3 regions of the Paenarthrobacter nicotinovorans genome follow, and region 3 is predicted to be linked to each of the others. Evidence: riboswitches for the same ligand, from Rfam matches in the RefSeq annotation. Region 3 holds a riboswitch; each other region holds the start of a gene.
The links. A riboswitch is a leader RNA that binds a small molecule or an ion and turns the genes downstream of it on or off. The one in region 3 is predicted to bind glycine.
Positions count from the first base shown of each region.

Region 1 (9,679 bases), 160 kb from region 3:
AAGCTCGACGACGGCGCGTCCACGAACTTCCTCAAGGACGCCACCACCAAGGCACAACAACTGCCGTACCTGAGCACCTCTGATCCCGTGCGGGTCGGATCGCCGGCACAGTTCCGCACCGACGTGATCCTGGGCTACGGCAACAACTCCTGGAAATTCCAGCCGCTGGCCGCGCTGACCCCGGCCAACGCGGACTCAGTCCAGCCTGCGTCGTTCACCTCCACCCGGCCCGACGGTCCGGCCAACGTTGGTGGAAACCTTAAACTGGCGTCCTTCAACGTGCTCAATTACTTCCCCACCACCGGGGACCAGCTGAGCGGCTGCGTCTTCTACACCGACCGCGAGGGCAACCCGATTACGGTCAAGGAAGGCTGCAACGCCCGCGGAGCCGCCAACGCGGAGAACTTCGAGCGCCAGCAGGCCAAGATCGTAGCAGCCATCACCAAGTCCGGCGCGGACGTCATATCCCTTGAAGAGATCGAGAACTCGGCACAGTTCGGCAAGAACCGCGACGATGCCCTGTCCAAGCTGGTTGACGCGCTCAACGTCAAGACTCCGGGTGTTTGGGACTACGTGCGGACTCCGGCCAACGCTCCCCCGCTGAGCGATGAGGACATGATCCGCACCGCGTTCATCTACAAGAAGGCCGCTGCCGAGCCCGTGGGCGAGTCCATCATCCACAACGACACCGTGGCCTTCGCAAGCGCCCGCAAACCGCTGGCACAGGTGTTCAAGCCGGTGGGCGCTGCCGACGACAAGAAGTTCATAGCAATCGTGAACCACTTCAAGTCCAAGGGTTCCGCGGCCACCCCGGACGATACCGACAAGGGCCAGGGTGCCTCCAATATCGCCCGCACCAAGCAGGCCGAATCGTTGCTCGCATTCTCCAAGGACCTGCAGGCTTCCAAGGGCACGGACAAGGTCTTCCTCATCGGTGACTTCAACGCCTACGCCAAGGAAGATCCCATCAACGTCCTGACGGGCGCCGGCTACACCGACCTTGAGGCCGGCACCGGCAAACACTCCTACCTGTTCGGTGGCATGGTGGGTTCGCTCGACCACATCCTTGCTTCCCCGGCGGCTGCGGAAAAAGTCACCGGGACCGACATCTGGAACATCAACTCCGTAGAGTCCGTCGCGCTGGAATACAGCAGGTATAACAACAACGTGACCAACTACTACGCCGCGGACGAATTCCGGGCCAGCGACCATGACCCCGTGGTGGTTGGACTGAACCTGACTCCCGACGCACCGGCCACCGTTGACCTGCAGTTCCTGGGCATCAACGACTTCCACGGCCGCATCGACACCAACACCGTGCTCTTCGCAGGAACCGTGGAGAAACTCCGTGCCGCTGCAGCACCGGGCGCAACGGCGTTCATCTCCGCTGGTGACAACATCGGCGCTTCCTTGTTCGCGTCGTCAGTGGCGAAGGACCAGCCCACGATCGACGTCCTCAACGCGCTGGAGCTGCAGGCTTCCGCTGTGGGCAACCACGAGTTCGACGGCGGTTGGCAGGACTTGCGCGAGCGAGTCATCGCCGGAGGGACCAACGCGAAGTTCGCCTACTTGGGTGCGAACGTCTACCAGAAGGGCACCACCACCCCGGTCCTCCCGGAGTACAAGGTACTGGACATGAACGGGATGCGCGTGGCCGTGATCGGCACCGTCACCCAGGAAGTTCCCTCCTTGGTAACTCCGGCCGGAATTGCCGATCTTGAGTTCGGGGACCCCGTGGAAGCCATCAACCGCGTGGCGGCAAAAATCAAGGCTGAGAACCTGGCAGACCTGATCATTGTGGAGAACCACGACGGCGCCGCTTCCGGCACGCCCGAAGGCGCCACTTTGGAACAGGAAGTCGCAGCAGGCGGACCGTTCGCCAAACTGGTCAACGAAACCACTCCTGACGTCGCTGCCATCTTCACCGGCCACACGCACAAGGAGTATGCCTGGGACGCACCGGTCCTGGACGCCAACGGCCAGCCCACAGGCAAGACCCGGCCGATCGTGCAGACCGGCAACTACGGCGAAAACGTGGGCAGCGTGACGCTTACGGTAGACACCGCAAGCAAGTCCGTCACCGCCTACAAGGCCGCTGTGGTGGACCGGACGACCGATACCGCCGAGAGCCTCGTGGCCAGCTACCCGCGGGTGGCGGCAGTGAAGACCATCGTGGACAAGGCCCTTGCCCAGGCTGCCGAGATCGGCAACCAGCCGGTGGGTGCAGTGACCGCTGATATCACCACCGCTTTCACCCCGGACCCCGCCGGCGGGGCTCCCAAGCGTGACGACCGCGCGAGCGAGTCCACGCTGGGAAACCTGGTGGCGGACTCACTGGTGGACACGCTCAAGGCGCCTGAACTGGGCTCGGCGGAGATCGGCGTCGTAAATCCCGGCGGCCTGCGCAACGAGCTCTATTACGCACCGGACGGCACCATCACCTACGCCGAGGCCAACGCGGTGTTGCCGTTCGTGAACAACCTCTGGACTACGTCCCTGACCGGCACGCAGTTCAAGACACTTCTTGAACAGCAGTGGCAGACCAACCCGGACGGCACTGTTCCCAGCCGCCCGTACCAGCAGCTGGGTCTGTCCAAGAACGTCAACTACACCTATGACGCCGCCCGCCCTGCAGGTGACCGCATCACCGGCATCTGGGTAAACGGCGCCGTGATCGACCCCGCCAAGCTGTACAGGATCGGCACCTTCAGCTTCCTGGCAACCGGCGGTGACAACTTCCGGGTCTTCAAGGAGGGCAGCAACACCAAGGACACCGGCCTGGTGGACCGTGATGCGTGGATCAAGTACCTGCGCGAACACAACCCGGTGTCCCCGGACTTCGGGCGCCGTTCGGTTGCCGTCGCCAACTCGACGGCGGCCCAGGTGAAGGCCGGTGAGCCCATCACCCTGGCTGTTTCCAAGCTGAACCTGACGTCGATCGGCAGCCCGGCCAACGCCTCGCTGAACGCCGTCTTCGTGGACAGCAAGGGCGCCGCTGTGGCGCTCGGTTCCGTGCCGGTGACGGCAGGCGCGGCAACGGTGAACCTCAAGGTTCCCGCGGCGGCAGCTGCAGGTACCGGCACCCTGGTGCTGACCGCCGTCGAAAGTGGAACGGTGGTGAAGGCTCTGATCACTGTGGCGGACAGCGGACCGCAACCGCCCCAGTGCACCCCACCCACCAAGCCGTCCAAGTGGTACGACATCGCGGGCTGGCTGCGGTATGCCTTCGCCTGGTTGGACTACCAGAAGTGCTTGAGGGGCTGACCACTCCCGGCAAAAGCAACATAAGCAGGGCCCTCCACGCAGCCAGCGTGAAGGGCCCTGCTTTTGCGTTCGGGAAGCCTACTTGGTGGCCGGCTCCGGCTCGGCCGTCCTCTCAGCATCCCGCTGCAATTCAGCCTGGAACTCCGCGTAGCGTGCCAGATGCGCGGGCCGGCGCCGAAGGATGATCCACGCGACCCCCAGAATCACAAACCACACGGGGGTGGCGAGCAAGGCAATCAGGGTGTCCGGCTGGGTGGTAAGGGCCCACAGCACGAAAGCGAAGAACGCGAACACCACCCAAACCATCACCACGCCACCGGGCATCTTGAACGCTGACGACTCGTGCAGGTGTGGCCGGCGCTTCCTGAAGGCAAGGTAGCTGGCCAGGATGATCGACCAAACGAACACGAAGCACACCGCGGACACTGTGGTCACCATGTCGAAGGCCTTGCCAACGTCCTGGCCGGCGTACATGAGCACGACGCCGGACAGCAGCAGGACGCAGGACAGGAACAGGGCGTTGCGGGGTACTTTGCGTCCGGAGAGGGCGCCAAACACCTTGGGCGCGTCGCCCTCCTGGGCGAGACCAAACACCATGCGGGACGTGGAATAGATGCCGGAGTTGGCAGAGGACATGGCCGATGTCAGCACCACGAGGTTGACGATGGTGGCCGCTGCGCCGAGGCCTGCCAGGGAAAACATCGCGATAAACGGGCTGTGGCCGGCGGCGAACTGCGTCCACGGTGTGACGGACATGAGGATGATGAGGGCACCGACGTAGAACAGCAGAACCCGGATGGGGATCGAGTTGATGGCCTTGGGGAGGTTCTTCTCCGGGTCCTTGGCTTCGGCAGCGGTGGTGCCCACCAGTTCGATGCCCACGAACGCGAACACGGCGATCTGGAAACCGGCCACGAAGCCCATGAACTCGTTCGGGAAGAAGCCGCCATGGCTCCACAGGTTGGAGAAACCGGCCGGACCGGCGTCGGACTCGAAGCCGCTGAAGATCATGAACAGGCCAACAATGATGAGCGCAGCGATGGCCACGATCTTGATGAGCGCGAACCAGAACTCCGTCTCACCGAAGGCCTTCACGGTGGCCAGGTTCAGGAGCAGGAGAATGCCGATGGTGATGAGTCCCGGAACCCACAAGGGCAGGGAAGGCCACAATTCCTTGGAGTAGCCGGCGATGGCGATCACGTCGGCGATCCCGGTAATGACCCAGCAGAACCAGTAGGTCCAGCCGGTGAAGAACCCGGCCCAAGGGCCCAGGAGGTCAGCGGCGAAATCGCTGAAGGACTTGTAGTTCAGGTTGCTGAGGAGCAGTTCGCCCATGGCACGCATGACGAAGAACAGCATGAAGCCGATGATCATGTACACAAAAATGACGGATGGGCCGGCTGCGGAAATGGTCTTTCCCGAGCCCATGAAAAGGCCGGTGCCAATCGCTCCACCGATGGCTATGAGCTGGATGTGGCGGTTGCTGAGCTGGCGTTCGAGATGGGGTGAACCGGCACTCGCGGAAGGATGAATCGTCAAAGGAACTCCGTCGTTCAGGCGGCACAAGGTGCCGCATTGATTCGGGTTCCTCCCCGCTCTGTACGTGGACCTGAGAGTTTCCGCGGGCATGGGCCTGCTTGCACCTTCGGTGAGTCCGGTATGGCCGGACTGCTTTCCAGAGTTGCCTCGCCGCGGCGGTACATGGGCCTGAGAGATTCCTGGGGAGGGTTTGCTCCTACGGCGCCTGACGGGATGTACCGGCAGGACTCTCCCGCCGCAGATCAAAAGCGCGCACACCCTTGCGGGTGATGCAGCTCACACAGTAACGAAGGCTGGCAGGCAACGCAAGCCTGTGACGGCTAGAGGCCCAGGATGCTGCGGGCGATCTCGTCAGCGTCCCGCAAGGTCCGCTGGCCGCTGGCATAGGCCCGCCCGGAGCGGGGACGGGCTTCGGCGGCAATGGCATTGCCCCACTGCGACGCGGACAACTGCAAGCCCAGAACGTACATGTTTTCCGTGATGGATCCGTTGGCGGCAAGGGGACGGTAAGGGTGCGGCTCAACGTCCAGGCCGGTGGTTTGCATGGGCGTCCCCTCCACACTCATCATGATCTTGGTCCGCACCAGGCCGTCGGCCATGAGCTGCTCGAGCAGCGGAGAAATGTTGATGCCCACCCTGTTGGCGGGTGACATCGCTTCGATCAGGGTGCGTGCTTCAGCGGGCCCCTCGTGGACCCAGGGTGACGCCGCCCGGAACACTTTTGCGCCACGATCGACGCTGAACTTGGGGTCCGGTCCCACAAAACTCACGACGCCGGCACGCGCCAAGGCGGCCAGCTGCTCCGAACGCAGCGCAGGAGGTCCGCTGGCCAACCCTTCGACAAACGACTCGAACCAGCCGCGCAGCCCTGCCAGCCAGGACTCGTCGGTGATGCCGCCGTCGGCTACAACGGTCTTGAGGATGGCACGGCCGGTGTGGAGCGCGCCGATGGCCATCTTCACGGGGTCCGATTCGCCCAGCGCCGAACGCCGCGCGTCGTCGTCCAGGTACGCGGTGATCGCAGCATCCAGGTCACGCCGTGACGCGAACGTCCGGCCCGCCAACGGCGCCGCGAGCCCGCGCAGGTTCAAACGCCGTGATGCCACCACATGCTTTTCAACCAGGACCTCCACGTCGCTTTCCCAGTTTGCCGTGGTGTGGGCATGCGGTTGGAGCGCGTCTTCGAGGTCGGCCAGGAACTGCGCCGGGTCCTTGATCGCGGCCGGCTGGGACCGGGCCAGCGTCGAATAATAGGCCCACAGCGCGTCCCGGTGCAGCAAGGGCCACAGGTCATGGTCGAAGCCGGGCTGGATGCCTGCGGCCCGGAACCGGTCCACTGCGTCCTCGGTCAGGTAGCGCATGGTGATGCTGCGCGGGTAATAGCCCTCCAAACCGGCTTTGGCCCGGTACGGCGTTCCCCTGCGTGACGCGGCGATGATCCTGGGCTCCCGGCCCGAGGCCCGGTACTCCAACACCCCGGCACCGGGCGCTCCGGCTTCAAGGAACTTGCCGCCGCGGCCTTCGGTCAGCTGACCCATCACATCAAAGAAGTTCAAGCCCATGCCGCGGACAAGAACCGGCTCATTGTCCGGCACAACCTGCCAGTCAACGTCGGCGGGCGGTGCCGGCGGGAAGTACAGCAGGCCCAACTCGTCAGCTGCGCGCTTGAATGATTTCTGCTCCGGATTCAGCCGTGATTCGATGTGACCCAGAGCCAGCACCACCGAATCGACGGTGAGCGTGCCGCCGTCGACCAGTTCGACGTCGAACATCCCGTCCACGGGCCGCGCCGCAACGGCGAGCGTTTCATGGAAGGTGACTTCCACGCCCTCGGGCTTCCGCTCCAGCAACCCGGCCAGGGTTTGGCGCAGGTACCGCCCGTACAGCGCACGGCTGGGGAAATCGTGGGACTCGAGCGTGGCCAGCTCTGCCTTTTCGGCGTCGTTCAGCCCGGCACCGTCGCGACGCCGGGCCTCGCGCCACTGGTCGAAGGAACCACCCGCCAACGGTGCCGCCAATCCGGAATCCTCGGGGATGAGGGTGGGATAGAACGACTGGGTGTTCATCAGGTAGAGGCGCGACTGTTCCGGCTGCCACACGTGTCCGGAGCCGGCGGGGTACGGATCCACCACATGGATCTGCAGGGTGGCGCCTCCAGCTCTCTTCGCAGCCCAATTCGCGAGCAACCGTTCGAGGACACTGGTGCCCCGAGGGCCCGCCCCCACAAGGGCAACACGGTTGATTTGGGATTTAGCCACGCTCCAGCCTAACTTCTGCGTGACTTGCTTACCGTCGAAGTGTGTTGCTTGGATGGGGCGATGACCACCACAGAAGCTGATCCGTCGCCACTTTCCGGGAATGACACCGCGCCGGCCTCCGGACCGCGCCACGCGGCGGAGTCCGCACCTGAGCCCACGGATGAAAACGCCTGGCTTGAGGACATCCACGGCGAAGAGCAGTTGGCCTGGGTCAGGGAACAGAACGCCCGCACCGAAGAGCTGCTCGAAGACGCCGATTACGCGGCGGTCGAGTCCGGCATCCTGGAAGTCCTGGACTCCACGGACCGGATCGCCATGGTCAACAAACGCGGCGATTTCTACTACAACTTCTGGAAGGACCAGGAGCACCCCAAGGGCCTTTGGCGCCGCACCACCTGGGAGAGCTACCTCACCGAGGATCCCGAGTGGGATGTACTGCTCGACGTCGATGCCCTTGCCGCTGCTGAAGGTGTTGAGTGGGTGTTCCACGGCGCCGGTTTCCTCCGTCCTTCGGACGGCGCAGAGTACCGCTTTGCCATGGTTTCGCTCTCCCCCGACGGGGGCGACGCCGACCGCCACCGCGAGTTCGACGTCGAAACGCGAACCTTCGTGGACCCGGCAGCAGGTGGCTTCGACATTCCCACAGCCAAAGGCAACATCAGCTGGTTGGATGCCGACACCCTTCTCGTGTCCAGCACAGCTGAAGGCTTGCCCGCCACGTCGTCCTCCTATGCACGGACCGGCGTCAAGCTTCGCCGCGGGCAGTCGCTCGCGGACGCTGAGCGCCTGTTCGAAATTCCGGAGAACCACATGCTGGCCATGGTGGCGCACGATTCCACGCCCGGTTTCGAGCGGACCTTCGCCGTTGACTACATCGACTTCTACAACCGCAGTACGTGGCTGCTGCGCGACGACTCGTGGGTGGCCATTGACGTGCCCACCGATGTCAACATCAGCGTCCACCGCGATTGGCTGCTTTTCCGCCCCCAGGGCGACTGGGAAGCAGCGGGGGTCACGTACCCGGCCGGCTCCCTGCTGGCCGCAGATTTCGAAAGCTACCTGGCTGGCCCGGCCGAGCTGCTGGTCCTGTTCACCCCTGATGCCCACACGTCATTGCAGTCCTGGAGCTGGACCAAGGATTACCTGCTGCTGAACCTCCTCCGGGACGTCTCCTCCGAGATCAGGGTCCTGGATCCGTCGGCTGTTGACGCCTCGGGCTCGTGGGCCTCCACCGTCCTGGACGCCTGCCCTCCCCTGCACGACGTCAATGCCTACGCCGTGGATGATGAGGACGTCTCCGACTCCGGAGCCGGGAACGACTTCTGGTTGGTGGCCACAGGCTTCACGACACCCACCACTTTGACCCGGGGGACGCTTTCGCCTGCAGCAGCGCAGGACACGGCCGACGGTGACGTGGCTGACGGCGGCGTGGTGAGCGGTGGCGTGGTGAGCCGGCACACCGAAGTGAAGCGGTCGCCGTCGTTCTTCAACGAAGCCGCCTACGAGGTCCAGCAGCACTTCGCGGTTTCCTTGGATGGCACCAAGGTTCCGTACTTCCAAGTGGCCTCCAAGGACCTGGTACTGGACGGGGAGAACCCCACCCAGCTCTCCGGCTACGGCGGGTTCGAAGTTTCCCGTACCCCGGCGTACAGCGGGACGATCGGGCGCGCCTGGCTGGAGCGCCGTACTGCGGGCATAGCGTCCGACGACGGGGCTGCCGCCCACTCACGCGGCGGCGTGTACGTGGTTGCCAACATCCGCGGCGGCGGGGAGTATGGCCCCTCGTGGCACCGTGCAGCACTCCAGGAGAACCGTCACCGTGCCTACGAGGACTTCGCCGCAGTAGCCAAGGACCTGATCTCGCGTGGCGTGACCAGTCGTCGTCGCTTGGGCTGCGTGGGCGGCTCCAATGGTGGCCTGCTGGTGGGCAACATGCTGACCCAGTACCCGGAACTGTTTGGCGCTGTCTCCTGTGGCGTGCCCCTCCTGGACATGCGCCGGTACACCAAGCTCTCGGCGGGCTACTCCTGGATTGCCGAGTACGGTGACCCGGATGTGCCGGAACAATGGGATTTCATCCGGACTTTCTCGCCGTACCACCTGCTTCGGGACGGCGTGGAGTACCCCGAAACCTTAATCTGGACAGCAACCTCTGACGACCGGGTGGGGCCGGTGCAGGCCCGGAAGATGGCGGCACGGATGCAGGCCATGGGGATTCCGAACGTCTGGTTCCACGAAGCCCTCGAAGGTGGGCACGCGGGAGCCTCGGACAACCGGCAGGCTGCAGCACTGCAGGCACGGAGCAACCACTTTCTGTGGGTTTCCCTGGCCGGAAGCAACTGACGCCTGTTTCGATGGTTCCCTGCGCACAAGGCCACGCGCACGGCACGAATAGCAGCGGGACATCGAAACGGACACCCGGCTTTGGCGTGTTTTGCGCTGGACGGCAGGTTCTGCGTATCCTTGGTGGGCTAGCAATAGCAAAGGGAGACGTGCCAGAGCGGCCGAATGGGCTTCACTGCTAATGAAGTGTGGGGCACAACTCCACCGGGGGTTCAAATCCCCCCGTCTCCGCGAACAGGCCCCGGTTTTCGAACCGGGGCCTTTTGCGTTTAAGC
Region 1 is NZ_CP089293.1:763,912-773,590, reverse strand. Features, by position in the region: gene JMY29_RS03760 (ExeM/NucH family extracellular endonuclease) at 1-3,264, shown strand, start outside; gene cycA (D-serine/D-alanine/glycine transporter) at 3,343-4,803, opposite strand; glycine riboswitch at 4,950-5,048, opposite strand; gene JMY29_RS03750 (FAD/NAD(P)-binding protein) at 5,124-7,061, opposite strand; gene JMY29_RS03745 (prolyl oligopeptidase family serine peptidase) at 7,122-9,404, shown strand; tRNA gene JMY29_RS03740 (tRNA-Ser) at 9,548-9,635, shown strand.
Region 1: another riboswitch for glycine. It lies ahead of cycA (D-serine/D-alanine/glycine transporter); the one in region 3 lies ahead of gcvP (aminomethyl-transferring glycine dehydrogenase).

Region 2 (9,679 bases), 1.1 Mb from region 3:
TTTGGTGATGCCAAGGACTCGTTGACCAAGGTACTCGGCGCCGTAAAGGCACTGTAGCGTCATTAGGTTGTGGGCATGGATTAATTTGGCCGGGAATCGCGTCATGGACTGAGCCGTGGCAGCACACCTCCTGTACAGGGTTTGTAGAGGACGCGAGGAGTCGTCGGTTGAAACAGGGTGCGAAAGATTCGCTGTTCGGGGTCAGCTTTGATCGATCAGGGGGCAGACGGGTGTCCGACTGGAGATCACTCGTGGGTCAAACTGTCCAGGTCCTGAGCGGCAAGGAAGTGGTGGACGAGGGAGTCGTGGATGCGGTGACGTTCGATGGCAGCGTCCTGTGGCTCCGCCAGAAAGGCCCCATTGGCCGGCGGTTGGTGATGAAGGAACGCGGTGTGGCCGTCAAGGTCCGCATTCTCAAATAGGGGTTCGCTTCCTTCCCCAAGGTCCGGGCCCCGGCTTGCTGGCGGCAGGGGTCTTTTCGACTCGGGGTCCGCGTCCTAAGGTGAACGATAGGAAGTAACCTGTCCTTTCCGATCGCACCATGAACGAGGTTGAGCCATGACCGTGAAACTCAACAAGAAGGCATTCGAGAACGCGAAGCACCTGATCCGTGATGGCAAGGCCGTCAAAGACACCAGGGACGACTGGAGCGAGCATGCCCCTTCCACCGGGGATGAAAACTCGTTCCTGGACAAACACGGACATGCCGAATACTCAAAGTGGTTCCTCGGCGTGGACGACGAGCATCCGGATGACCAAAAGGGACATTACAAGTTCCCGATCGGTGACTTCAAAAAGGTCCACCGCTGTGCAGTGATCTCGGCGGAGAGCAGGGCGGGCCAATACGACTACGACGACATCCGTGATGCTCTGGGCAAACTGCTGGAGAAGATCGACGGCGACTAACCCGCCGCGGGGGCCGACCCCGAGTTCCTCCCCGGTTGCTCCATGCCAGACCCAAGGGACACCGCGTGTCGAATGAAAAACGCGGTGACGCCGGAGAAGCAACGGGGAAGGAACGCAGCGGAATCAGCCGCCGCCCGTCCTAGGAGGCCTTGGTTGCGGTAAACATCTGGCGCAGGGTGAAGAAGCATCCAAGGGCACCGAAGAGCAGCGCGAGCAGGAAGTCCTTCATGTATCCGCTGATGAACTCCGGGTTGTATGCGAGGTTGTTGGCCATCAGGGCCCAAGGTTCGGAATTCATGACCATGGCCAGGGGCTCGCGGCCGAGGAACTGGACAGCGTCGAGCCACACGCCACCGACGAATGACGACAGTGCCGTCACCACAGTTACGCCGACGACGATCCACACGCCTTTTCGGCTCAGGGCTCCCGCGCCAGCTACGTAGAATTTAGCGGCCATGACGGCGGCGGCAAATGTCACCAGGGAGGACATCCACCCGAGGCTCCATATGGCCATCCACAAGATAACGCCGATGGGCAGGGCAGCCAGTGCAAACAGGGCTCCGCGTCCCACGTCTTCGCGGGGAGTAACAGAGATGGGTTGGCCGTAGATTGCTTGGATGTGTTGGGCTTCCGGGTGCCATGCCGGAACGTCCGGGCCGGTCCCTTCGGGAAGCCGTACGCCGTACTGCGGTTCGGGTGTGTTGGTGTTGTTCCCGGCAGTTTCGGGCGTGCCGGAGTGAGTGTTTTCAGACAAAGGTCCCCCATGGGAAAGATGCGAATGGTGGACAAATATTCGCACGTTGGAAGTCCAGGAGTGCCTCACGACACGAATCCTGCAGGCGACCGGGATACCGTCAGTCCCTCGCCGGGGTGGGGGCAGGGCCGTAAGCCAGGATTTCGGCCAGTTCAGCCAAGCGATGGGCCCTCGCGGATTCGGCCGGAGTGAACGGCTCGCCCGGGCGGGAGAACAGGAGTGGACCATGCCAGGCGGTGGGAACCTTCAGCACATCCGTGGAACCCACGACGGCGGTCGCGGCCCCGGGTGGCCGACGTTCCGGACTGTTGGGCACTACTTTTGCGGACAGCAGCTCAGCCAAGGCGTGTGGGAGCTCAGCAGGATTTCCGGCGACCCGGGCGGCCAGGCTCAGGGCCCTGGTTTGTCCGTCGGCCATGGCCAGCGCGGTGGTCGGCCAGACCTGGGACCCACGCCCGCCGCCGTCGTCCAATGCCTTCAGCAGTTCAACCTCGGTGACCTCGCCCGGGGCGGAGAGGACGAACTCGTCCATGACGCTGCCGTCAGGCCCGGCGCCGTCCATCGGATGAACGTGGATGCTCAGGATGTTGGTCTCCAGACGGGCGAGTGACTGGGTGATCCTCTGCAGGGATCCGGGTTGGTCCAGCACGAGGGTCCGCGCCCGCCACAGGGCAGGCGCCATGTTCAGCTTGTGCCGGTGGCGGAGTGCCGGGGCGTGCAACCAGCGCCTGAGGACCTTCGCGGCGGAGGGCTCGGCAACCCAGATCACCAGGACGGTCGCGGTCACGGTGAGCAGCAGGACCTTGGCCAGGTAGGGAAGATGGGTTTCCACCACCGCTGCATGGACCAGAAGTTCAATGGGAAGCATGACCGCGATGTTGGCCAGGGTCAGCCTGGCCTTGGGCGGTTCGGGCAGTTGGCCGCAGACATCGCACAGCAGGTCCGCGGTAACGGGGGTCCTCGGGTTGCGCTTCATGGTTTCATGCTGCCCCGCGCCTGTTTCGAACCCGTTGCTGGTGCGTCACGTTCCGGCTACTTCCGGGTAGCCGGCTGTTCCTGCCCGGTGAGTGGCCCATGTATCGGGGCGGACAAAAGTAAAGCCCGGCACTCCCTCAGGGGTAGTACCGGGCTCTACGTGGCCAAACGTGAAAGACCGCAACAACAGGGATGTGCGGCGGGCTGTCCTAGCGGATGGAGTCGTCGTCCAAGTCCCGGGCATTTCCGCGGGCGGCGGGTGCATCCTTCAAGAGGTCGCGGATCTCGGCAAGCAGCGCGGTGTCGGCCGGAAGCGGCTCTTCCTCGGGCTCCTCGGTGGAGAGGCGGTCCTTGACCAGTGAGTTGATCTTGTTCATGGGTGCCACGAAGATGAAGTAGACCACGGCTGCGGTGATCACAAAGGTCACGAGTGCGGTGAGCACGGCGCCGAAATCAACAAAGGTGGCGGGGTTGTTTTCCCAGATCTTGAAGCCCAGGCCTTCGGCGTTCATGCCGCCGGCGGCGGCAATCACCGGGTTGATGATGTGGTTGGTGAAAGCTCCGACGAGTGCGGTGAATGCACTGCCGATAACGACAGCGATAGCCAGTTCGATCACGTTTCCGCGAAGTATGAAGTCCTTGAAACCCTTAAACATGGATGGTCCTCCGGTTGGGTGCGTTGTCTGCCTCAGCAGGAATCAAACTACCATTCCGGTGTTTCCAGTGGGGGTCAAGTGACCAGGGAGGAAACTTGACCCCACTCAGTGCGGGACGGCGCCCCTGAGGATCAGGCTGTAGCTTCTTCGAGTTCGAAGCCTGACACGCTGGCGCCCTTTCCCCGGTTGACCATCAGGGCCAAGAGGTCAAACACCACAGTTGCTGCGGCAACACTGGTGATGTCGGCATGGTCATACGCCGGTGCCACTTCTACGACGTCGGCGCCCACGATGTTGATGCCGTTGAGTCCGCGGAGCAGTGCCAGGAGCTCCCGGGAATGCAGACCACCCATCTCCGGGGTGCCGGTGCCGGGTGCGTAGGACGGGTCCAGGACGTCGATGTCGATGGAAACGTAGACGGGGGTGTCGCCCAACCGCTGCCTGACCTGGTCGATCGCCGCCGGGACGCCTATGACATCCAGGTCCGAGCAGCGAATGATTTGGAAACCGAACTCGTGGTCGCGCAGGAAGTCGTTGCGGTCATACACAGGACCACGGATACCCACATGCATCGACTTGTCTTCCAACAGCAAGCCCTCCTCGAACGCCCTCCGGAAGATTGTTCCGTGCGTGACCGGCTGGTCGAAGTACGTGTCCCAGGTGTCCAGGTGGGCATCGAAATGGAGTAGCGCCACTGGTCCGTGCACTTTGTTGAGCGCCTGCAACATGGGGAGCGCGATGGTGTGGTCGCCGCCGATGGAGATGAGTTTCCTGTCCTGGCTGATCAGCGGACGGGCTTGCTCCTCGATCTCGCGGATGGCACGGGCGATGTCATAAGGAGTGCAGGCGATATCCCCTGCATCCACGACCTGGACTTCGTTGACTGGCTCCACATCGAGCTCCGGGTGGTAACCAGGGCGCAGGAGGCGGGAGGCTTCGCGGACTGCGGCCGGACCAAACCGGGCCCCTGGGCGGTAGGAGGTACCGCCGTCGAACGGTACGCCGACAATGGCAATGTCGTAGTCGGGGACGCGGTCAATCTGCGGCAGACGGGCAAAGGTACCCAATCCTGCGAAGCGGGGAACCTTGGTGGCATCGACTGGTCCGACGGGCTGGTGAGTGGTCATGACAGGGATCCTTCGGTTACTTTATTCGGCTCCGGGGTGCCCGGATTCTTACGGGAGGTGAGTTCTGAAAGGGATTTGTTGGCCGTTTCCGGCGCGAGCAGGAAGGTCGCCACCAAACCGACCAGGGAGATCACGGCGCCGATGAGCAGGGAACCGGCGGCGCCGAAGCTCACTATTGCGATGGGCATCAGGTAAGTGCTGGCGGCAGATCCGATGCGGCTGATGGCGGTACCAAAACCCACTGCCGTTGCCCGCACTTCGGTGGGAAAAAGTTCGTTGGGGTAGACGACTTCGAGGAAGCTGGAGGCGCCGGAAGCCAAAGCGAATACGGCCAAGGCGATGAACAACGGCGCGGCCTGGACGTCGGGAATGAAAGCCGGGATGGCCAAGGCCACCACGATGACCCCGAAGCTCCAGAGAAGCAGCCGGCGTCGGCCGATTCTTTCCACCAGCCACAGTCCGGGGATGCCACCGACAACAAACAACATGGAAATCAAGAACGATCCTCCGTAGAGGTTGGCGTCTCCGTGCATTCCGAAGGATGCCAGAAGGTCAGGGGCGAAGGTGTACACAGCAAAGAGTGGGATCACCTGGGCTGTCCAGAAAATGGAAACAAACAACGTCCGCTTCCAGAACTGGCCCCGGAAAATGTCCAGGAGCCTGCCTTGCTTCGCCGGTCCCTCGCTGTCGGAAGCGATATCAGCCAGCCCATACTGCTGTCCGTAGACCTTCTTGATGACTGCATCAGCCTCCTCACGGCGACCACGTGACAGCAGCCAGCGTGGCGACTCAGGTGTCCCGAGCCGGCACAGCAGGGTGATGATGGCGAAGATCGCCGGGCTGGCGACCATCCAGCGCCAAGCGTCCGGCCCCATGTCGCGGAGCAGGAATCCGACGGCGTAGGCGACCGCTGCGCCAACAGCCCAGACCACAAAGGTGGCCCCAAGCAGGCGGCCGCGGTGCTTCTTGGGCAGGAACTCTGCCAGGAGCGACGTGGCGATGGGGTAGTCGGCGCCGATGGCCATCCCCAGGAAGAACCTGCACAGGACTACTTGCCAGACCTCAGTGGCAAAGCCGTTCAGCAGCGAGAAGACGGCCAGTGCTATGAGGTCGGCAATATACATTTTGTGGCGGCCGATCTTGTCCGTGAGCCACCCGAAGACGGCGCCGCCGAAGAAGATGCCTACCAGGCTGGCGGCACCGATCAGTCCAATTTCCCCGGTACTCAGCTGCAGTCCGGGGGTCATTGTGATCAGGGCGATGCCGATGATCGACAACGCGTAGCCATCGATGAACGGACCGCCGGAGGCGAAGAACGTCAGCTTTTTGTGGAACGCGGTCAGTGGGGCATCGTCAATGAGGTTGCTTGTTGCGCTCATTGCAACCCTCTCTCGTGAGTGCTCTTGGGGAGCGGGGAAGTAGTCATTCAATTCTTGGGTGACCGGCGTCACTCCGACTATCTGTAGATCGACTACAAATGATTAAGTTGCATATACATTTGTCTAAACGGTGCTGGCGACCATCCGGCACACCCCGGGAGGCCAAGGCATGGCAATCACCGTCGCTGAACTCGTCGCCGAACCGCAGCTGGGCCTGACAATCCTGGCCGGCTCGGCAGGAATGGATAACCGCATCACGTGGGCTCACACCTCGGACCTGCCCCGGCTCTGGGAGTGGGTCACGGGCGGCGAACTCATGATGACCAACGGCCTCTCCATCCCGGCGGACGCTGACGGGCAAGTGGCGCTCGCGGAGGCCCTGATGGACAGCGGTGCCAGCGCCCTGGCCATCGGAGAGAAGATGCACGCGCCGACCCTGACCGCGGAATTCCTGGCGGCGTGCGATCGGCTCCCCTTGCCCCTGGTCAACATTCCGTATCCGTTGCCGTTCATCGCGATCGCCAGGTCGGTTGCGGAGTCCTCGCTGCTCGAAGAGTCCCGTCGGCTCCGGCAGACGGCGCGCGTCTATGATCTGCTCCGCACCGCAGGTGCCTCCGAGGACCATTGGCAGAGCCTCGTACAGCGGCTGGCGACCGAGTTGGACGCGGACCTGTTCGTCGTGGATCGCCGCTGCCTCCATCCCTGGCACCCCGATGGGAAGGCACTCCCGGAGTTCCTCGCTGATGCCTGGGCGCCGTCGTCGGGGCAGGTGACCCCTGCCGGGAAGAACTTCCAGTGGCACCGTGTTCGGGGCAGGCACGTCCTGACCATGGATATCCCCACCCACGCGAATGCGCTTTTGGTGGTGCTGCCCAACAGCGAACCGCACCCGGACGCCGTCGTGCTCCTGCACGCCGCAACCGTGCTGGGACTGCAGCTTTCGCGCATCGTCCTATCTTTGGAAGGCCGCCACCGCCTGGCCGGCGAGTTCCTGCTCCAGGCCTTCGACGGCAGGCTCGGCACGGCGGACATGGAAAGCAGGCTGGCAGCTTTCGAGGTTCCGGCACAGGGCTTCGTGGTCGCCTCGATCTCAGCCGACGACGGCGACCGGCTGGCGAACGTCCACATCGAACTGTGGCGGCACGGGGTTGCGTCGGCGTCGTTGAAGCGGAACAACAGGTTCCATGTGGTGGTCCCGGCGGACACGGCAGAAGAAGTTCTGGTCCATTGCGCCGGTGTGGATGCCGCGATCGGGATAAGTGCGCCGGCAGCCGTTGCGAATATCCAACGCGCGTTGCAGGAATCCCTCTGGGCGCTCGGTTCGGCCCGGGCCAACAAGCTGGGTTTGGCCCGTTATGCCCAGGGCCCGTCCTGGTTGGGCCTGACCGGGGTTGAGGAGGGAACGGCTCTGGTCCGGCGGTTGTTGGGTCCGGTTTTCGACTACGAGCAGAGCCAGGAAGGCGATCTCATTGTCACGTTGCGGACGTATTTGGACTCGCAGCGGTCCTGGCAAAAGACGGCGGCAACCCTGTTCACGCACCGGCAAACCATCATCTACCGGATCCGGAAAATCGGTGAGCTGACGGGCCTGGACATGGGTGAAACCTCCACGGTGGCCCAGCTCTGGTTCGCCCTTCAGATCCACGAGGCCATGCACGGGTAGGGGCCGCTTGCTTGCACTTTTGCGAAACCCCACGCTATGGTGTGAAGCGTGTCACTCGCGTGACACAACGCTTTTGATCTGCGGCGGGAGAGTCCTGCCGGTACATCCAGTCAGGCGCCGTAGGAGCAAATCCTCCCCAGGAATCTCTCAGGCCCATGTACCGCCGCGGTTAGGCAACTCTGGAAAGCAGTTCGGGTAACCGGGCTCACCGACGGTGCAAGCAGGCAACCATTCCTGCGGAATCTCTCAGGTCCAATACAGAGCGGGGAGGAACCCACATCATCGTGGCGCTCAGTGGGCGCCTGAATCATGGAGTTCCTCTTGACTGTTCAATCAACCCCCACCGCTTTCGCGGACCGGCACATCGGCGCCCGGCGCCAGGCCGACGTTGACACCATGCTCAAGGCCATCGGCTACGACTCTGTCGACGGCCTGGTGGACGTAGCCGTCCCCGATTCCATCCGCCAGGACACGGCCCTGAAACTGCAGGATGCCCTCACCGAGGTGCAGGTCCTCGCCGAACTGCGGAAGCTCGCATCCAAGAACAAGACCGCGGTCCAGATGATCGGCCAGGGCTACTACGACACCGTCACGCCCCCGGTCATCCGCCGCAACATCCTGGAAGCTCCCGCGTGGTACACGGCCTACACGCCGTACCAGCCGGAAATTTCCCAGGGCCGCCTTGAAGCGCTCCTCAACTTCCAGACCATGGTGCAGGATCTCACCGGCCTTCCCGTGGCGAACGCTTCCCTGCTGGATGAAGCCACCGCGGTGGCCGAGGCCGTGTTGCTGATGCGCCGGGCCAACAAGAACAAGACGGCCAAGGATGGCAAGACTGTTTTGGACGCCGACCTCCTTCCGCAGACCATCGCCATCGTGAAGGGCCGTGCTGAGGCGCTGGGCTTCGAGGTGGAGGTCGCGGACCTCTCCGCCGGTCTGCCCGACGGCGACATCAACGGCGTCGTCCTCCAGCAGCCTGGTGCTTCAGGCCGGGTTTTCGACCATTCCGGCGTCATTTCCGAAGCGAAGGAACGCGGCGCACTGGTCACCGTGGCCGCGGATTTGCTGGCGCTCACCCTCATCACGCCCCCGGGCGAACAAGGTGCCGACGTCGCCGTCGGAACTGCGCAGCGCTTCGGTGTTCCGCTGTTCTTCGGCGGCCCGCACGCGGCCTACATGGCCGTGCGTGAAGGCATGGAGCGGACGCTCCCGGGCCGCATCGTCGGTGTCTCCAAGGACAACGCCGGCGTCCCCGCCTACCGCCTCGCGCTGCAGACCCGCGAGCAGCACATCCGCCGCGAAAAGGCCACCTCCAACATCTGCACGGCACAGGCATTGCTCGCGATCGTCGCTTCGATGTACGCCGTCTACCACGGCCCTGAAGGCCTGAAGGCGATCGCCGAAACCGTCCACGGCCACGCCCGCGTCCTTGCCACTGCACTGCAGAAGGCTGGCCGCGAGCTCGTCTCAGATTCCTTCTTCGACACCCTCACCGTCCGCGTCCCCGGCAAGGCGGACAAGGTCATCGCCGCCGCCGAAGCCCGCGGCATCAACCTGCGGATCATCGACGCCGACACCGTTGGGGTTTCGGTTGATGAAACCACGACGCCGGAAGTCCTCTCCGCGGTAGCCGTCGCCTTTGGTGCCGGTCCGGTGGGGGACGCCTCCGGGTTCGAACTGCCCGAATCCGTAGTCCGCACCTCTGATTTCCTACAGCACCCGGTGTTCAACACGCATCGTTCAGAGACGCAGCTGTTGCGCTATATCCGCAAGCTGTCCGATCGGGACCTCGCGCTGGACCGCACCATGATCCCGCTGGGCTCGTGCACCATGAAGCTCAACGCCACTGCCGAAATGGAAGCCATTTCCTGGCCGGAGTTCGCCTCGATCCACCCGTTCGCTCCGGACCACCAGACGGCCGGTTGGCGCGAACTGATCGAAGACCTGGAAGCCGACCTCACCGAGATCACCGGCTACGACCAGGTCTCCATCCAGCCGAACGCCGGCTCCCAGGGTGAGCTTGCCGGGCTCCTGGCGATCCGCGGCTACCACCTGTCCCGCGGCGATGAGCAGCGCAACGTGTGCCTCATCCCGGCCTCGGCCCACGGCACGAACGCTGCCTCCGCGGTGCTGGCCGGAATGAAGGTTGTCGTCGTGGCGGCGGCATCCGATGGCACGATCGACCACGACGACCTGAAGGCCAAGATCGAGGCCAACAA
Region 2 is NZ_CP089293.1:4,127,685-4,137,363, reverse strand. Features, by position in the region: gene JMY29_RS19260 (NAD(P)(+) transhydrogenase (Re/Si-specific) subunit beta) at 1-57, shown strand, start outside; gene JMY29_RS19255 (hypothetical protein) at 252-422, shown strand; gene JMY29_RS19250 (hypothetical protein) at 559-906, shown strand; gene JMY29_RS19245 (hypothetical protein) at 1,046-1,660, opposite strand; gene JMY29_RS19240 (amino acid-binding protein) at 1,761-2,636, opposite strand; gene mscL (large conductance mechanosensitive channel protein MscL) at 2,845-3,291, opposite strand; gene speB (agmatinase) at 3,423-4,418, opposite strand; gene JMY29_RS19225 (MFS transporter) at 4,415-5,797, opposite strand; gene JMY29_RS19220 (PucR family transcriptional regulator) at 5,967-7,460, shown strand; glycine riboswitch at 7,535-7,633, shown strand; gene gcvP (aminomethyl-transferring glycine dehydrogenase) at 7,782-9,679, shown strand, end outside.
Region 2: another riboswitch for glycine. It lies ahead of gcvP (aminomethyl-transferring glycine dehydrogenase); the one in region 3 lies ahead of gcvP (aminomethyl-transferring glycine dehydrogenase).

Region 3 (9,679 bases):
GCCAGGACCGTCAGGGCTGACAGGAGGAACACCGGTCCGCTGCCGTGGTCACCCACGACGGCCACCAGGTAGCCTATGGCGCTCAGTGTCAGTCCGCCGGCCACCACGAAGCCGGGCCGTACTTTCTTGACCAGCGGTACTACGAGCAGGCCGGCGATGACGGTGGCCAGGAGGGCCGGGATCATGGCGATGCCGGCTTCCATGGGGGACTGCCCTTCGACCAGCTGCAGGTGCTGGGCAAAGAAGTAGATGAACCCCGTCATGGAAAACAGGGATAGCACGTTGGCCACGATGGCCGTGCTAAAGACCTTGTTCTTGAACAGGGAAACATCCAGCATGGGGCTTTCGATCCTTTGCTGGCGGCGGACGAACAGAATGCCCATCACCAGGCCAAAGCCCATGAAAGCAGCAGCTGACGCACCGAAGCCGTGGACCGCGAATTCCTTGATGCCGTAAACGAAGGGCGCCATGGTGACCACGGACAGGACAATGCTGGACACATCCACCCGGCCGGGGTTGGCGTCCTTGGACTCGGGAATGAGTACCCGGCCAAAGGCAAGGAGTGGCAGAAGCAGGAATGCTGCTACCAGGAAGACGGCGCCCCACCAGAAGTGCTCCACCAGCCAGCCGCCGAAGATGGGACCAAGGGCTGCGCCGCCGGAGAATCCGGCAGCCCATACAGCGATCGCGAGCCGACGGCGGTTGGGGTCGGTAAAGATGTTCCTTATCAAGGACAACGTGGATGGCATCAGCATGGCGCCGAAGACGCCGAGTGCAGCGCGTCCGGCAATAAGCCACTCCGCGGACGGAGCGAATGCCGTAGCAGCCGAAACCGCCGCGAAGCCTGTGCTGCCGATCAGAAGCAACCGGCGTCGTCCGATCCGGTCACCAAGGTTGCCCATGGAGACCAGGAGCGCAGCGAGCACCAGCGGGTAGGCGTCAACGATCCACAGGAGCTGTATGCCGCCCACGTCCAGGGAGCGGGCGATTTCCGGCAGGGCAAAAGTGAGCGCGGTGTTATCGACGGCCACCAGCAGCACCGGGAACATCAGCAGTGCCAAGGCCGTCCAGTCGCGCCACGGTGCAGCCGGGCCCGTCAAGGGGGCGGCGGAACGGGGTGCTTGGGTTGAGGACGGCGAGAACATGCCTTTTACTGTACCGTCCAGACGGTATAGTTACAAATTCAACCCCCGCAATTCTTTAGGGAATGATGTACACATGCCACGAAAACCAGTTGCCCGGGACGCCGTCCTGGATGCCTACGAATCCCTCCTGATCGAGGTAGGGGAGCGGGCCGCTACCCTGGATGCCGTCGCCAAGAGGGCCGGTGTCTCCAAGGGCGGGCTGCTGTATCACTTCCCCAACAAGGAAGCCCTGATCAGCGCCTTGCTGGAACGCCTGGACGAGTTGGCGCAGGAGGACATTGAGCAGATGAAGGCCGCGCCGGACGGTTCGGCCGCCTACTTCATCCGGTCCTCCCTCTGGGCCGACACCCCCATGGACAGGGCCTTCGTTGCCGCCACCAGGCTCGCTGAAGTAGCCCATGAGGAAACGCGGCGGCGCTTCGCAGGAATCCAGCAGCAGTGGCTTGATGTCCTGGCCGAAGACGTAGGACCGGAGATCGCCAAGGCCGTCAGCTACATGGGCGACGGCCTTTATTTCAACGCGATGTTCGAGGGCGGGCAGGGGGCCGGCATCGCCGGTCGGGAGGCCGACGTCGAAATCCTGCTGGGGGTCCTGGACCGCCTGCGGAAGTGACTGCTCATCCATTTGCCGCAGGGCCTTGCACGTAGGACAATTAAGCCTTGTGGCGTGCCCAGCGTGGCGCCCACAGACAACTGAACATGCCTTTGATCTGCGGCGGGAGAGTCCTGCAGGCACGTGATGCAGGCGCCGTAGGAGCAAACCCTCCCCAGGAATCTCTCAGGCCCACGCACCGCCGCGGCGAGGCAACTCTGGAAAGCAGCAGGCACTCCACGCCATTGACGTGGGATGCTGTGCTCACCGACGGTGCAAGCGATTCGTTGTGCGGACAACACGCGGAAACTCTCAGGTCCAATACAGAGCGGGGAGGAACCCGAGCCGCTGTGGCGTACCCAAACGCCGCCCAAGTATTGGAGTTCCTTCGTGACGGTTAGTTCTGCCTCCACCACCTTCGTCGATCGGCATATCGGCGCCCGCCGCCAGGCCGACATTGAGACCATGCTCAAGTCCGTTGGCTACGACTCTGTTGACTCGCTGGTCGACACTGCCGTTCCGAACGACATCCGCCAGGACGTCGCCCTCACCTTGCAGAACGCGCTGAGCGAAGTCGAGGTCCTGGCCGAGCTGCGCAAGCTCGCCTCCAAGAACAAGACCGCGGTCCAGATGATCGGCCAGGGCTACTACGACACCATCACGCCGCCGGTCATCCGCCGCAACATCCTTGAGTCCCCGGCCTGGTACACCGCTTACACCCCGTACCAGCCTGAAATTTCGCAGGGCCGCCTTGAAGCACTCCTGAATTTCCAGACCATGGTCCAGGACCTCGTTGGCCTGCCTATCGCCAACGCCTCGCTGCTTGACGAAGCAACCGCCGTGGCCGAGGCCGTCCTCATGATGCGCCGCGCCAACAAGAACAAGGCCGTGCAGGACGGCAAGACTGTGCTCGACGCAGACTGCCTCCCGCAGACCATCGCCATCGTCAAGGGCCGTGCTGAAGCCCTCGGCTTCGAGGTTGAGGTTGCCGATCTTTCAGCCGGCCTTCCGGAAGGTGCCATCAACGGCGTCGTCCTCCAGCAGCCCGGTGTTTCCGGCCGCGTCTTCGACCACTCCGCCGTCATTGCCGAGGCCAAGGAACGCGGCGCACTGGTCACCGTTGCCGCCGACCTCCTTTCCCTGACGCTCATCACCCCTCCGGGTGAGCAGGGCGCTGACATCGCCGTGGGTTCCGCCCAGCGCCTGGGTGTCCCGCTCTTCTTCGGCGGCCCGCACGCGGCCTACATGGCCGTCCAGAAGGGTCTCGAGCGTTCCATGCCGGGCCGTCTGGTGGGCGTTTCCAAGGACGACGCCGGTGTCCCCGCCTACCGTCTGGCCCTGCAGACCCGCGAACAGCACATCCGCCGCGAGAAGGCCACGTCCAACATCTGCACCGCGCAGGCGCTGCTGGCCATCGTCGCTTCGATGTACGCCGTCTACCACGGCCCCGAAGGCCTGAAAGCGATCGCCGAGACCGCCCACAGCCACGCCCGCACGCTCGCAGCGTCCCTGAAGGCTGCCGGCGTCGAGGTCCTCCACGGTTCGTTCTTCGACACCCTCACGGTCCGCGTCCCGGGCAAGGCAGCAGAGATCGTCGCCGCCGCCGAGGCCAAGGGCATCAACCTGCGCGGCATCGATGCCGACACTGTTGGCATCTCCGTTGATGAGACGACTACGTCCGACATCGTCGGCCGCCTGCTCGATGTCTTTGGCGCTTCGGTCACCGATGCCGCCGAGGACTTTGCCCTGGAGGCTTCCGTTGAGCGCACCAGCGCATTCATGCAGCACCCGGTGTTCAACACCCACCGCTCCGAAACCCAGCTCCTGCGCTACATCCGCAAGCTCTCTGACCGCGACCTCGCGCTGGACCGCACCATGATCCCGCTCGGTTCCTGCACCATGAAGCTCAACGCCACTGCCGAGATGGAAGCCATTTCCTGGCCGGAGTTCGCCTCCATCCACCCGTTCGCTCCGGATTCCCAGACCGAGGGCTGGCGTGAGCTCATCAGCGACCTCGAAGCCCAGCTGACCGAAATCACCGGCTACGACCAAGTCTCCATCCAGCCCAACGCCGGTTCCCAGGGCGAGCTCGCAGGCCTGCTGGCCATCCGCGGCTACCACCTGTCCAACGGCGATGACCAGCGCAACGTCTGCCTCATCCCGGCGTCCGCGCACGGCACGAACGCTGCCTCGGCAGTGCTGGCCGGCATGAAGGTCGTGGTGGTGGCCACCGCTCCTGATGGCACCATCGACCACGTTGACCTGAAGGCCAAGATCGAAGCCCACCGCGACGCCCTTTCGGCCATCATGATCACCTACCCGTCCACGCACGGCGTGTACGACGCCGACGTCCGCGAAGTCTGCGATGCCATCCACGAGGCCGGCGGCCAGGTTTACATCGACGGCGCCAACCTCAACGCACTTGTGGGATTGGCCCAGCCGGGCAAGTTCGGCGGCGACGTCTCGCACCTGAACCTGCACAAGACCTTCTGCATCCCGCACGGCGGCGGCGGACCGGGCGTTGGCCCGGTTGCTGCCAAGGCACACCTGGCGCCGTTCATGCCCGGTGACGCGGCATCCTGGACCGAAGGCAACGATGTCCCGATTTCGGCATCCCGCTTCGGTTCGGCCGGTGTCCTCCCGATCTCCTGGGCGTACGTGAAGCTCATGGGTGGCCAGGGCCTGACCGAAGCCACCAAGTCCGCGCTGCTGGCTGCGAACTACATCGCATCGCGCCTCAACGAGCACTTCCCGGTGCTCTACACGGGTGAAGGCGGACTCGTGGCCCACGAGTGCATCCTGGACCTGCGTGAACTGACCGCGAAGACCGGCGTCACGGCCGAGGATGTGGCCAAGCGTCTCATCGACTTCGGCTTCCACGCCCCCACCCTGGCCTTCCCGGTTGCGGGTACCTTGATGGTGGAGCCCACCGAGTCCGAGGACCTCGTGGAGATTGACCGCTTCATCGAAGCCATGATCACCATCCGCAAGGAAATCGACCAGGTGGCCCACGGCGACTTCTCCGTGCAGGATTCCCCGCTTCGCCGGGCGCCCCACACGGCTGCCGCCGTCGTAACTTCTGATTGGGACCGCGCGTACCCGCGCGAGCAGGCCGCCTTCCCGGTCCACCACCTCAAGCAGGACAAGTACTTCCCGCCCGTTGGCCGCATTGACGGTGCCGCGGGCGACCGCAACCTGGTCTGCTCCTGCCCACCGATCGAAGACTTCGAAAACTAAGGACTCGTCATGACTGAGAACTACACAGCCCTTTACGAAGAACACAAGAAACTTGGCGCGTCGTTCACCGACTTCGGTGGCTGGCAGATGCCGCTCAAGTACTCCTCCGAGTTGGCCGAGCACCACGCAGTCCGCAAGTCCGCAGGCCTGTTCGACCTCTCCCACATGGGCGAAGTCTGGGTCACCGGCCCCGAAGCCGCAGCCTTCCTGGACTACGCCCTGGTGGGCAAGATCTCGGCCATGGCGGACGGCAAGGCCAAGTACTCGCTGATCTGCCAGGAAGACGGCGGCATCATCGACGACCTCATTACCTATCGCCGTGGTGCCGACAAGTTCCTGGTGGTGCCGAACGCCGGCAACGCCAAGGTTGTGGCTGACGCTTTGCTTGAACGCGCCGCCGGTTTCGACGTCGTGGTTGACGACGCCTCCGCCGAGACGTCCCTGATTGCCGTGCAGGGTCCGCTCGCCGAAGCCATCCTGCTGCGCCTGGTTCCGGCCGACCAGCACGCGCTGGTCACCGGGCTCAAGTACTACGCCGCAGTTGAGGTGACCTTCCTGGTGGCAGGCAGCGGCCAGGACCTTCTCCTTGCACGCACCGGCTACACGGGCGAGGACGGTTTCGAGATCTTCGTACCCAACGAATCCGCTGCCGCGCTGTGGCAGGCAATTGCCGCCGTCGCCGAAGAAGGAGAACTGGTTCCGGCCGGCCTTGCCTCCCGCGATTCCCTGCGCCTGGAAGCCGGCATGCCGCTCTACGGCAACGAGCTCTCCCGTGAAGGCAACCCCTTCGCTGCAGGGCTCGGAGCCGTGGTGGCGCTGTCCAAGGAAGGTGACTTCGTTGGCAAGGACGCACTGGCTGCGTTGAAGGCCGACGGTGCCGGTTCCACCACGGGACGCAAGCTCGTGGGCCTCAAGGGCCTGGGGCGTCGCGCCGGACGCGGCCACTACCCGGTCCTCAAGGACGGCGCGGTAGTCGGCGAAGTGACCTCCGGCCAGCCCAGTCCGACCCTCGGGTACCCGGTAGCGTTGGCATATGTCGACGTCGAACACACCGAGCTTGGAACCGCGCTGGACATTGACCTGCGTGGCAAGAGCGAGCCGTTCGAAGTCGTCGCACTGCCTTTCTACAAGCGCCAAAAGTAGCGAGTTTTTGTACAGCTAATGACCCCATAGCCCAGCTATAAAGGCATTAGCTGTACAAAATCTCCACGTTTTTCATTTCGACCACGTAAAGGAAACAGAATGCCCAAAGTAGCGCCCGAACTTCAGTACTCCGACGAGCACGAGTGGGTCTCCCGCGGCGAGGGGAACTCGGTGTCCGTCGGGATCTCCGAGGTTGCCACCGACGCACTGGGTGACATTGTGTACGTTGACCTGCCCGAGGTCGGTTCGACTGTGACCGCAGGCGCGACCTGTGGCGAAGTTGAATCCACCAAGTCCGTCTCCGACCTGTACTCGCCCGTCACCGGCGAGGTCACGGAAATCAACGACGCCGTTGTTTCGGACCCGGCCCTGATCAACAACGACCCCTACGGCGCCGGCTGGCTCTTCAAGGTCGCTGCTGAGTCCGACGGCCCGCTGCTCTCGGCAGAGGAATACGCCTCCAAGAACGGCGGCGACCTCTCCTAAGGTCCGCGCTCCGGCACGGAACGAGCGTGCAGGGCGTAGCGTTTGTAGTAACTGAATAATTTGCGACGCCGGGTTGCCGCCTTTGGGGGCCATCCGGCGTCGTGCTTCGGTCGTCTTCCGCCACAAGCGGGGGAGGCCATCCGGCAGGACCATCTGCCGGACCGTTTCAAGCTGTATAAAAGGGATCCCGGCTATGGCTGTTGGTGTTTTCGATCTGTTCTCTGTGGGCATTGGTCCGTCGAGTTCCCATACTGTGGGGCCGATGCGGGCCGCCGCTGTGTTCGCTGGTGAGTTGAAGGACGCTGGTGTCCTGGACTCGGTGGCGTCGTTGCGGGTTGATTTGTATGGTTCGTTGGCGGCGACGGGTCGTGGTCACGGAACCATGACGGCGACGTTGCTGGGCTTGGAGGGCTACCACCCTGAATTGATCCTTCCCGAGGAAGTGGAGGAGCGGCTCGCGACGATCGCTGAGAGCGGTGTGCTGAACCTTGCGGGGGCATCCGGCGGGGGTGTGGAGTTGCCGTATGCGGTGGAGGATATGGTGTTGCATCCGTTGACGGTGTTGCCGCGGCATACGAACGGGATGAAGTTCGCCGTGGCTGATGCTGAGGGAAACACTGTGCATGAGGCGACGTTCTTTTCGGTTGGTGGTGGGTTCATTGTCCGTGAGGGTGAGGAGGACGCTGCGCGGCAGGAGTTGGAGGAGTCGAAGAAGGAGTTGCCGTTGCCGTTCAGGACGGCGGCGGAGTTGTTGGGCAGGTGTGCGTCCAAGGGGTTGGGGATTTCGGACATCATGTTCATCAATGAGCGGGCGTCCCGGTCTGAGGAGGAGATCCGGGAGGGTCTTTTGCATATCTGGTCGGTGATGGAGGCCTGTGTTGAAACCAGTTTGAAGCGTGAGGGTGTGTTGCCTGGCGGGTTGCGGGTCCGGCGTCGTGCTCCTGATTGGTTGGAGCGGTTGTTGAAGGAGGACAAGGACCGGAACGATCCGAAGTATTGGCAGGAGTGGGTGAACCTGATTGCTTTGGCGGTCAATGAGGAGAACGCTTCTGGTGGGCGGGTGGTGACGGCGCCGACCAATGGTGCTGCGGGGATTATTCCGGCGGTGTTGTATTACGCGTTGAATTACGCTCCGGGCATGGATCAGGCCAGTCAGCAGGACAGGGATGATGTGGTGGTGAAGTTCCTGCTCGCTGCTGGTGCGGTGGGTGTGTTGTATAAGGAGCAGGCGTCGATTTCGGGTGCTGAGGTGGGGTGTCAGGGTGAGGTTGGTTCGGCGTCGTCGATGGCTGCTGCGGGGTTGGCTGAGGTGATGGGTGGTTCTCCGGGTCAGGTGGAGAACGCTGCGGAGATCGCGATGGAGCATAATCTGGGGTTGACGTGTGATCCGATCGGGGGGTTGGTGCAGATTCCGTGTATTGAGCGGAACGCGATCGCGGCGGCGAAGGCGATCAACGCGGCGAAGATGGCGTTGTGGGGGGACGGGACGCACCGGGTTTCCCTGGACGAGGTGATCGTGACGATGCGTGAGACGGGCAAGGACATGTCCGATAAGTACAAGGAAACCGCGATGGGTGGCCTCGCCGTCAACGTCGTCGAATGCTGAGTCTTTTTACTGTCAGTGCGTAGTGCCATGCTGTATCCATGAGCGGGGGATACGACAGGGATTTTTTGCGGGCACGCCTTGAACTGCCCAGTCCGTCGGCAACGACGATACTGCTGGACTACACCCACTTCTCCGTGCGTTTCCGGGCCGCCCGGAAGCTCGCGGCGATCGTGGGGGTCAACATCAGCGGTGCAGAACTGAACCCGTTGGCGCGGGAAGGAACCTGGCACTTCGATGACAGGATCCCCCGGGAACAGCAGGCGGGTCCGGACGTCTACAAGAACAACGCCTTCGATCGCGGCCACTTGGTGCGCCGGCTGGATCCCGTCTGGGGGGACGCCGCCACTGCCAAGAAGGCCAACCAGGAGACGTTCTCATTCACCAATGCGGCGCCGCAAGTGGACGATTTCAACCAAGGCAAGGAACTCTGGGTGGGCTTGGAGGACCATGTCCTGGGGCACGCCGATGCCCATGACGCCAAGATCAGCGTCTTCACGGGGCCGGTCCTGCTTGAGGATGATCAGCCCTACCGTGGTGTCCGGATCCCTCGAAAGTTCTGGAAGATTGCGGCATGGACCAACGATGCCAAGCTGGCCGCCGTCGGGTTCGTTCTGGACCAGTCACCACTGCTCGGGAAGGTGGAACTGAAGAGGGCCATTGATCAACGGCTTCTGGAAGGCGAACCTCCGCCCCTGGGTCCCTTCCGGACCTTCCAGGTCCCTATCGGGGAGATCGCCGACCTAACCGGGCTGAGCCTCAGCCGCCTCGCGAACGCCGACCGTCTTGGCAGTGGCCAGCGTGAACTGGGGAAGCAGCCGAAAGCCATCGAACTGGAGAGCATGGAGCAGATCAGGCTCTAGGCTCGCCCACTTGGTGGAACGGGGTCACAGCTTGGCCATGATCAGATCCAGGTAGGCGCCCTTCGCCAGATCCGCAGGGCTGATTCCCAGGGCTTCCATGAGTTGATGGGCCTGTTCGGTGGCCTCTTCGGGTCCGAACACTCCACCCACGGCCACTTCCAGCTCGAGGAAGTCACCGAGCCCGTCCACGGAGTCCAGATGGATCCTGGCCTCTCCCACCTGGACCACGGCACGGTGCTTGCGAACGCGCCCAAGTTCCCCGTAAGCGTCGGCCAGGACCTGACGCAGACCATCCGGATCGGACGTTGTTGAATGAACATAGTAGGAAGACTTCGGACCGGGTTCGTCTGCCCTGCGGTAGAAGATCAGCACTCCGTGGCCATCGCCGGTCACGCGCAGCTTGAGCCGGCCGCCCGGACACTCAAAGAAAGTATCGTCCTGCGAGCTGTGCCCGGGTTCCGAGCCACCCAGGGAAAGCACGGTGGGCAGCAGACGTTCGATGCTGTCTACATGCGCTTTGATTTCGATGTTCGTTGGCATGGATTTCCCCGGATCAGCTGTGGACGATGTACGCAGTGGAACGAGTGGATGGTGGCTTCCAAGCCTAGCG
Region 3 is NZ_CP089293.1:921,131-930,809, forward strand. Features, by position in the region: gene JMY29_RS04455 (MFS transporter) at 1-1,145, opposite strand, end outside; gene JMY29_RS04460 (TetR/AcrR family transcriptional regulator) at 1,219-1,758, shown strand; glycine riboswitch at 1,852-1,949, shown strand; gene gcvP (aminomethyl-transferring glycine dehydrogenase) at 2,128-4,974, shown strand; gene gcvT (glycine cleavage system aminomethyltransferase GcvT) at 4,984-6,117, shown strand; gene gcvH (glycine cleavage system protein GcvH) at 6,217-6,603, shown strand; gene JMY29_RS04480 (L-serine ammonia-lyase) at 6,797-8,209, shown strand; gene JMY29_RS04485 (DNA/RNA non-specific endonuclease) at 8,248-9,069, shown strand; gene JMY29_RS04490 (class IV adenylate cyclase) at 9,094-9,609, opposite strand.